3 regions of the Kosakonia sp. MUSA4 genome follow, and region 2 is predicted to be linked to each of the others. Evidence: predicted binding sites of a transcription regulator. Region 2 holds the regulator's gene; each other region holds the start of a gene.
What was found. Region 2 encodes LexA, which represses DNA repair genes until DNA is damaged. Its sites were predicted from a motif close to TNCTGTATGTACATACAGNA; they were not measured.
Positions count from the first base shown of each region.

Region 1 (3,280 bases), 110 kb from region 2:
CCAGCACATCCAGCCCCAAACGCTCTTGTTCGATAATCGCCTGCTTAATATGTTCAGCGATGCCGGTGCGGTAATTGCCCGCATCTAAACGTCCCTGTTTAAAATCCAGACGCAAGCCGCGGATCTCGGTGGTCTGCGGGAACGAGCCGATAGTCGTGGTCGGCCACGCCGGCAGGTTGAAACGCACGCGCTGCGCTTGTGCACGCTCAGCGTACGGACGCGCGCGCTGGCTGTCCTGCGCGGTGATCGCCGCCAGACGTTTTGCCACCGCCGGGTTGTGCACGCGGGTAGAGTGGCGGCGCGCCTGGATCGGGGCGCTCCATTCATTCAGTTTTTCTGTATTGCCGCTGTTCAGGGCATCACGCAACAGCGCCAGTTCTTCACATTTTTGCAGGGCGAAGGCGAACCAGCTTTTCACTTCGGCATCAAGACGTGTCTCAACGCTCAGATCGATCGGGCTGTGCAGCAGCGAGCAGGAAGAGGCAACCCACAGCGGGCGTTTGCCGACCACATCTTTAATCTGCGCATATTTTTCACTCAGATCGGCGCGCCAGACATTACGGCCATTCACCAGACCGGCAGAGAGCAGCCAGTCGGCAGGCAGACGCTGATGCAGCTGTGCAACGTTGTCTTTACCGTGTACCAGATCGACATGCAGACCCTGCACCGGCAGCGCGGTAATGGTGTCCAGGTTCGGCGTGACGCCTTCGAAATAGGTGGTCAGCAGCAGTTTTACCTTGCCGTTCAGCGCGTCATACGCCGGTTTGAAGGCGTCCAGCCACGCTTGCGGCAGCTCCAGCACCAGCGCCGGTTCGTCGATCTGTACCCACTCAATACCGCGTTTCGCCAGTTCGGCCAGTACTTGCTGGTAGACCGGCAGAATGTCGTTCAGCAGGCTTAAGCGATCGAACTGTTCGCCTTTCACTTTGCCCAGCCACAGGTACGTGACCGGCCCAAGCAGCACGGGCTTCACCTTGTGGCCCAGCGCCAGCGCTTCGTCCACTTCATCCAGCAGTTGCGTCCACGTCAGTTTGAACTGCTGGCCTTTGCTGAATTCCGGCACCATGTAGTGATAGTTGGTGTTAAACCATTTGGTCATCTCTGCCGCTGCCGCCGGTTCGCCGGTCGGTGCGCGACCGCGACCGATGCGGAACAGGGTGTCGATATCGACAGAGCCGTCGTTGTTCTGATGACGAGCCGGCACATTGCCCAGCAGCAGGCTGGTGGTCAGAACATGGTCGTACCAGGCGAAATCACCGACCGGCAGCAGGTCGATCCCGGCCTGTTTTTGCTGATCCCAGTGGCGGGCGCGCAGCTCGCGCCCTACCGCCAGCAGTTCTTCGCGAGAAGAATTCCCCGCCCAGTAACTTTCTTGCGCTTTTTTCAGCTCGCGACGCAGGCCGACGCGAGGAAAACCGAGGGTGTGGTTATGTATTGTCATGTCTTCTTCCTTTGTTTTTTTTGTAAATCCTGAGAATTTTGAATTTAGGGAAGGCGGCAAGTTTGCTTATCCCCGGGAGCTTACATAAGTAAGTGACCGGGGTGAGTAAACGCAGCCAACGCACCATAAATTTAAAAGACGAAGGATTTAGCCATCTGGATGTTTACACATCCATATTGTGAAGGTACTGTATAAACCTCAAGCGCAAATTGTTCATGCCGGGGTGAAGGACATTCATGATCGAAATTAAACACCTGAAAACGCTACAGGCGTTACGAAACAGCGGGTCGCTGGCTGCAGCAGCGGCAACGCTGCATCAGACGCAGTCGGCGCTTTCCCACCAGTTCAGCGATCTGGAACAACGCCTCGGCTTTCGTCTGTTTGTGCGTAAAAGCCAGCCGCTGCGTTTTACGCCACAGGGCGAGATCCTGCTGCAACTGGCCAACCAGGTACTGCCGCAAATCAGCCGTGCGCTGCAGGCCTGTAACGAGCCGCAGCAAGCCACATTGCGCATCGCGATTGAATGCCATAGCTGTATTCAGTGGCTGACGCCCGCGCTTGAAAACTTCCGCCAGAACTGGCCGCAGGTGGAGATGGATTTCAAATCCGGCGTGACCTTTGACCCGCAGCCTGCGCTGCAACAGGGTGAGCTGGACCTGGTCATGACATCCGACATTCTGCCGCGCAGCGGCCTGCACTATTCACCGATGTTTGATTTTGAAGTGCGGCTGGTGCTGGCGCCGGATCATCCGCTGGCGGCAAAAGCGCGCATCACGCCGGACGATCTCGCCAGCGAAACACTGCTGATCTACCCGGTGCAGCGCAGCCGCCTTGATATCTGGCGTCATTTCCTGCAACCGGCAGGTATCAGCCCGGCGCTGAAAAGCGTCGATAACACGCTATTGCTGATTCAGATGGTTGCCGCCCGGATGGGGATCGCGGCGCTGCCGCACTGGGTGGTGGAGAGTTTTGAACGCCAGGGTCTGGTAGTGACCAAAACCCTGGGCGAAGGATTGTGGAGCCGGCTGTACGCGGCGGTGCGCGACGGCGAGCAGCGTCAGCCGGTTACCGAAGCGTTTATTCGCTCAGCGCGGAATCACGCGTGCGATCACCTGCCGTTTGTGCGGAGCGCGGAGCGACCCAACGGCGATGTACCCACAGCGAAGCCATTATCACCGAACCACCAATAATAAAGCTCGGCCAGTGCGGCTGTTCCTGCCAGATAGCGAGGTTGACCAGCAGCCCGGCGGGAACATGCACATTGTTCATAATGCCGAGCGTCCCGGCGTCAACCTGCGTTGCGCCGTAGTTCCACATAAAGTAACCCAGACCGGAAGCGACCACGCCCAGCCATACCAGCACGCCCCACTGCAGGGTGGTCGTTGGCAGCTTCTGCGGGTTACCCATCACAAACCACGCGGTGACGGCAACAACCAACGCGCCCAGATAGAACCACGCAAAGGCGTTGTGCTGTGGCATCGGCCGCGTTTCCATCAGGCGCTTATAGCCGACCATACCGATGGCGAAGCTGATGTTTGCCAGTTGCACCAGAATCAAACCGATCCAGAAGTGATCGCTGACTTTGTCATAACGAATAATCGCCGCGCCAATTACCGCCAGCCCGGCGCTCAGGGCGTAGCTCCAGCGCAGCCCGCGCTTGCTCAGCAGATCGTAAATCAGCGTAACGTACAGCGGCGTGAAGACGGTAAACAGCAAAAATTCAGAGACCGTCAGATAGAGATACGCCTGAAAGCTGAACAGATACATGATGCCAAGCTGCATCGCGCCCACCAGCATATACAGGCCAATGGTTTTCAGGTTGTGCCCGCGCGTGCGCAG
Region 1 is NZ_CP025697.1:5,659,864-5,663,143, reverse strand. Features, by position in the region: gene metE (5-methyltetrahydropteroyltriglutamate--homocysteine S-methyltransferase) at 1-1,441, opposite strand, end outside; gene metR (HTH-type transcriptional regulator MetR) at 1,678-2,631, shown strand; gene C0557_RS26935 (carboxylate/amino acid/amine transporter) at 2,519-3,280, opposite strand, start outside.
Region 1: the regulator LexA is predicted to act here: its motif matches at 1,595-1,614, upstream of metR (HTH-type transcriptional regulator MetR).

Region 2 (3,280 bases):
GAGGCGAGGAAACAGGCAAAAAAACTGGCAATATCAGGAAGGATTCACATCGGAAAACCAGCTGCCGTTACGCCAGTGGCGACGCCACAGCCAGGCAAGCGTAAGCCCGCGCAGGGCGAGAAAGACGGTCAGCGACAGCCATAAACCGTGATTGCCCAGCACCGGAACCGTCAGCAGCGTAACAGCGAACCCGGCGGCGGCAATCGCCATACTGTTACGCATCTCCGCTGCGCGCGTGGCACCGACAAACATGCCATCCAGCAAGTAGCACCACACGCCCACCAGCGGCAGAATCACCTGCCAGAACAGGTAATGCCCGGCGAGCGTCTGCAGGGCAGGAAGCGAAGTCAGCAAGGCAATAATGTCATCACCTGCCAGCGCATAAATCGCCGCAAAGAACAGCGCCACCAGCCCGGCCTGGCGGCATGCCGCTCGCCAGACGTCCATCAACTGGCTGCCATCGCGCGCGCCATAGGCCTGCCCGGAGTGCGCTTCGACCGCATAGGCAAAACCATCCAGCGCGTACGCGGTAAAGGTGAGAAACATCATCAGCACCGCGTTAGCGGCAACCGTCTCACCGCCAAGACGGGCGCCCAGCACGGTGATTGAGCCAAAGCAGAGCTGCAAAAGCAGTGAGCGCAGCATGATATCGCGGTTAAGCGCTAATAAGCGCCGCATACCGCCGCGCCAGGCATTTTTCAGCGCTGGCAGGGTGATACCGCGCATTACCAACACGCGGTGCACCATCAGCAGGCCGATGGCGAAAGTCGCATACTCAGCCACAACGGTGGCGAGCGCAGCGCCCTGCACATTCATGTGCAGGCCCATCACCAGCCACAGGTCGAGCACAATGTTGAGGAGATTCCCCACTACCAGCAGGATCACCGGCGCACGGGCATACTGCACACCCAGTAACCAGCCGAGCAACACCAGATTTCCCAACGACGCTGGCGCACTCAGCCAGCGAATATCGAGAAAGCGCCGCGCCTGCTCCAGCACGGCTTCGCTCCCGCCGGTAATGTGCAGCGCCAGATCGATGAGCGGCGTACGCAGCAGCATAATTAACACACCTGCCGACAGCGCCAATAGCAGCGGCTGTACCAGCGCGCGCGCCAGCGCAGGTGCGTTTTTCGCACCAAACGCCTGTGCCGTAAGACCGGTGGTGCTCATCCGCAAAAACAGCAGCAGCATAAACAAAAAGCTGGTTGCCGTTGCGCCGATCGCCACGCCGCCGAGGTAAACAGGACTATCCAGGTGCCCGACCACGGCGGTATCCACCAGCCCCAGTAACGGAACAGTGATATTGGAGAAGATCATGGGCAGCGCAAGCCGCCACAGTGCTCTGTCAGATGCGTTCAGCAACGGCATGGCAATGTCGAATCAACGGGGAAAATCGTATTACGCAGCGCCACGGTGTTTTGTGTCGCTGCGAAAAGAACAGGCGTTAGAGCCAGGTACCATTACGGATGACGCCAACCGCCAGCCCTTCAATGGTGAAGTTTTGATCGCGCAGATCGACGACGATCGGGGAAAACTCGCTGTTTTCCGGCAGCAATTCGACGGTGTTACCCTGTTTTTTCAGACGTTTCACGGTAACTTCATCATCAATACGTGCGACGACCACCTGGCCGTTACGCACGTCCTGCGTTTTATGCACTGCGAGCAGGTCGCCGTCCATAATACCGATGTCTTTCATCGACATACCGCTAACGCGCAGCAGGAAATCCGCATGAGGTTTGAAGAGATCGGGATCGACCTGGTAGTGACCCTCGATATGCTGTTGCGCCAGCAGCGGTTCACCCGCAGCAACGCGACCAATCAGCGGTAAACCGATATCCTCTTCTTCTTCCAGCAGCAGACGCAGACCACGCGATGCGCCGGAGACGATTTCGATAACCCCTTTACGTGCAAGCGCTTTCAGGTGTTCTTCAGCCGCATTTGGGGAACGGAACCCCAATTGCTGTGCGATTTCCGCACGCGTTGGTGGCATACCGGTTTGAGTGATCCGATCGCGGATGAGATCGAACACCTCTTGCTGCCTGGCCGTTAATGCTTTCATCCCGCCCCCTGGGTGTATATACAGTTATGCTGTGAGTATATACAGTCAAAGGCGATTTTGGAACCAAATTTAAGCAAAAAACCAGGGTGTTATCGATTTCTGGAAGCGTTATCGAAAATGCGACCAGAGAAGCGAGATCCAGGTAAACAGCGCCAGCAGGATCGACATCAGCACTGCCGCCGATCCCATATCCTTCGCCCGACCGGAAAGTTCGTGAAATTCAGAACCAATTCGGTCTACGACAGCTTCAATTGCACTATTTAGGATTTCAACAATCATTACTAGCGACACCGAGCTAATCAGCAGCACCCGAGTGACCGTGTCAATGTCCAGCCAGCAAGCAATAATGATAGCGAAAACAACGGCTACCAGCTCCTGGCGGAAAGCGGCTTCATTGATCCATGCAGCGCGAACGCCCTTCCATGAGTAACCTGCTGCTTTAATGATTCGGGTAATTCCGGTGGTATTATTGGCCATGAAAAGAACCTTTTTATGTAATAAACGTCAATGTCTACATCAGCGTACTGAGGTACAACAGAAATTACGTGCGCTTTCTGATATTCTTGCGGCGCAATGGCACTATTATTAACCAGAGGCTTTTCATCTTTTATGTCCGGTTGGCCACGAATTTACTACAAATTACTGAATTTACCATTAAGTGTACTGGTAAAGAGTAAATCGATACCTGCAGAACCTGCACAGGAACTGGGTCTCGATACTTCACGTCCTATTATGTACGTGCTGCCTTATAACTCTAAGGCAGATTTGATGACATTACGCGCTCAGTGTCTGGCGCACGAACTGCCCGATCCCCTGGAACCCCTGGAAATCGACGGCGTATTGCTGCCGCGTTTCGTGTTCATTCATGGCGGTCCGCGCGTGTTTACCTATTACACGCCGAAAGAAGAGTCCATCAAACTGTTCCACGACTACCTGGATTTACACCGCAGCCATCCGGATCTGGATGTGCAAATGGTTCCGGTATCGGTAATGTTTGGCCGCTCGCCAGGGCGTGAGAAAGGCGAGATTAATCCGCCGCTGCGCATGCTGAACGGCATCCAGAAATTCTTCGCTATCTCCTGGCTCGGCCGCGATAGCTTTGTGCGCTTCTCGCCGCCCGTCTCCCTGCGCCGCATGGCGACCGAGCACGGCACCGATAAAATTATCGCGCAGAAACTGGCGCGCGTGGCGCGTATGCACTTCGCGCGACAGCGTCTGGCC
Region 2 is NZ_CP025697.1:39,798-43,077, reverse strand. Features, by position in the region: gene dinF (MATE family efflux transporter DinF) at 34-1,368, opposite strand; gene lexA (transcriptional repressor LexA) at 1,445-2,059, opposite strand; gene C0557_RS00175 (diacylglycerol kinase) at 2,168-2,536, opposite strand; gene plsB (glycerol-3-phosphate 1-O-acyltransferase PlsB) at 2,669-3,280, shown strand, end outside.

Region 3 (3,280 bases), 2.4 Mb from region 2:
GGCATTACTGTGTTCGATACCGTTGGCTTTCGTCAGATGTTCAAGGCGAAAACTCGGCAGGCCGTCGTCGTTCTCCGGCCAGTTGATGCCCTCCGGGCGCAGGGCGTAGCAGGCGCGCATCACATCCAGCAGATCCCAGCGCGAATTGTTGTTCTGCCAGCTCCAGGCGTACGGATCGTAAAAGTTGCGATAAAAGATATTGCGCGTGACTTCGTCGTCAAAACGCACATTGTTGTAACCGAGTACGCAGGTTTTCGGCACGGTAAAGAGATCGTGAATTCGCCGGGCGAACGCGGCCTCGTTCTCGCCTTTGGCGCGCGCAATCTGCGGCGTGATACCGGTGATCAGCACCGCTTCGGGCTGCGGCAGGTAATCATCCGCCGGTTTACAGTAGAAAACTTCCGGCTCGCCGATGACATTAAAATCGGCATCAGTACGCAGCGCGGCGAACTGCGCCGGGCGATCCAGCGCCGGGCTGGTACCGAAAGTCTCATAATCGTGAAAGAGAAAAGTGGGCGTTGCGGCGGAATCAGACACCAGTTGCTCATCCTGTCAGTAAATATGTCGCTTATGGTAAACCATCCCACCCTGTGTGCCGAAGAAAAACCGGTCACTGTTCCGCAGAACCTCGCAAAAACAGTGCGTTAAAACTGATCTGTGTCACATTTTTTTGCAATTTAATCAGGTAACGACACGCGAAGTTCCGTAAAAAGGACAGCGATTTTAGATGCTATTGAGGATATTTCATTGAAACGCCGTTTGTTTGCTGCTTCTTTGCTGGCGATTTGCGTACATAACGCCCAGGCCGACGACTTACCTTTTGCCCCACAGCCTCCAGCTATTCAGGCTGGCTCCTGGGTATTGATGGATTACACCACCGGGCAAATCTTAACTGCGGGCAACGAGCATCAGCAGCGTAATCCGGCGAGTTTGACCAAACTGATGACCGGCTATGTGGTGGATCGGGCGATCGACAGCCATCGTATCAGCGCGGATGATGTGGTAACTGTAGGGAAGGATGCGTGGGCGAAAGGCAACCCGGTTTTTGACGGTTCATCGCTGATGTTCCTGAAGCCCGGCGATCGCCTGACCGTGCGCGATTTGAGCCGCGGTCTGATTGTCGATTCGGGTAACGATGCCTGCGTGGCGCTGGCCGATCATGTTGCGGGCGGCCAGCCGCAGTTTGTCGCCATGATGAATGATTATGTGCAGAAGCTGAATCTGCGCGACACCCACTTCGAAACTGTCCACGGGCTGGATGCGCCAGGGCAGCACAGTTCGGCCTACGATCTGGCGGTACTGTCCCGCGCCATCATTCACGGCGAGCCGGATTTCTACCATATGTATAGCGAAAAAAGCCTGACGTGGAACGGTATCACCCAGCAAAACCGTAACGGGTTATTGTGGGATAAAACCCTCAATGTCGATGGGCTGAAAACTGGTCACACTTCAGGTGCAGGCTTCAACCTGATTGCCTCCAGCGTTGACGGTCAGCGCCGCCTGATTGCGGTGATTATGGGCGCAGACAGCCCGAAAGGCCGTGAAGATCAGGCGCGCAAATTACTGCACTGGGGACAACAAAACTTCGATACCGTCGAAATTTTGCGTAACGGCAAAAAAGTCGGCAGCGAGCGCGTGTGGTACGGCGATAAAGAGCAGATTGCGGTGGGTACGGACCAGGATTACTGGCTGGTGCTACCAAAAGCAGAAGTGCAGAACGTCAAAGCGAAGTATGTGCTGAGCAGTAAAGAGCTAAATGCGCCGCTGGCTGCACATCAGCAGGTGGGGGAGATCCAACTCTACGATCGCGACCAGCTGATCGCTCACTGGCCGCTGGTCACGCTGGAAAGTGTCGGCAAAGGCGGCGTGTTCTCGCGTCTGAGCGACTGGCTGCATCATAAAGGTTAACGCGTGTGCGGGCAGAGTGGCGGTGATGCGAGTCTGCTCGCATAATTGATGACTCCGACATGCCAGGCGATCGTCGGAACGCTATACTGTATAAACACACAGTAACGCTAAGGGAGTCAACATGAGCTACAACGTGAAGCAACTGGAAAAACGTCGTATCGCCGGGTTCCATCTGGTCGGGCCCTGGGATGTGACGGTGAAGCAGGGTTTTAAACAGCTAATGATGTGGGTCGACAGCAATAAGATCGCACCGCTGGAGTGGGTGTGCGCCTATTACGATAACCCTGACGAAGTGCCGCCGGAAAAGCTGCGCGCTGACGTTGCTATCACCGTCGATGCTGGCTTTCAAATCCCGGCAAATAGCGAAGGAGTGATTCTCACCGACATTCCCGGCGGCCAGTACGCCGTGGCGCAGGCGCGGGTGTACAACGAAGAGTTCGAAGCGTGCTGGGATCTCTTCTTTGATGAACTGCTTAGCGATCAATCCGTGCAAATTGCTGCGGGTCCCTGCTTTGAAGTCTACCTGAACGATGCGCAGCAGGATGGTTACTGGGAAATCGACATGCATATCCCGGTTGAGTCGAAAAATCTGTAAGCGATAAAATAACCGGAAGAGGCAACAGGAAGCGCTGTCGCCTCTTTTTTTATCGCAGAGGGTGCTATCTGAGTCCGAAAAATCCTACAATTGCGCCTTTGTCGGTTCAATCGGGAGAAGCGACTGTGCGTCGCGACAAATCACTCAGTCCTTTCGAAATTCGTCTTTACCGCCATTATCGTGTCGTACACGGTGTGCGTATCGCGCTGGCTTTTATTCTGACCTTTTTGCTGATCCGTCTGCTGGAGGTACCAGAGGGAACCTGGCCACTGATCACGCTGGTGGTGTTGATGGGGCCGATCTCCTTTTGGGGAAACGTGGTTCCGCGCGCATTTGAACGCATTGGCGGCACAATTTTGGGTGCGGCGCTGGGTCTGGTGGCATTAAAACTAGAGCTTCTCTCGCTGCCCGTGATGCTGCTGTGGTGCGCGGTGGCGATGTTTCTCTGTGGCTGGCTGGCGCTGGGCAAAAAGCCTTACCAGGCGCTGCTCATTGGCATTACGCTATCGGTGGTGGTTGGCGCGCCGCCAGGTGATATGCATACCGCGCTGTGGCGCAGCGGCGATGTGATTATCGGTTCACTGCTGGCGATGCTGTTTACCGGCATCTGGCCGCAGCGGGCATTTTTGCACTGGCGTATTCAGATGGCCAACTACGTTACCGCCTTCAACCGCGTTTATCAGGCGGGTTTCTCCCGTAACCTGGTTGAACGGCCGCGGCTGGAAAAACATCTGCAAAAAATCCTCAACGACGTGGTGAAGATGCGCGGACTGATCA
Region 3 is NZ_CP025697.1:3,371,319-3,374,598, reverse strand. Features, by position in the region: gene sbcB (exodeoxyribonuclease I) at 1-537, opposite strand, end outside; gene dacD (serine-type D-Ala-D-Ala carboxypeptidase DacD) at 748-1,908, shown strand; gene sbmC (DNA gyrase inhibitor SbmC) at 2,030-2,503, shown strand; gene C0557_RS15995 (FUSC family protein) at 2,629-3,280, shown strand, end outside.
Region 3: the regulator LexA is predicted to act here: its motif matches at 1,993-2,012, upstream of sbmC (DNA gyrase inhibitor SbmC).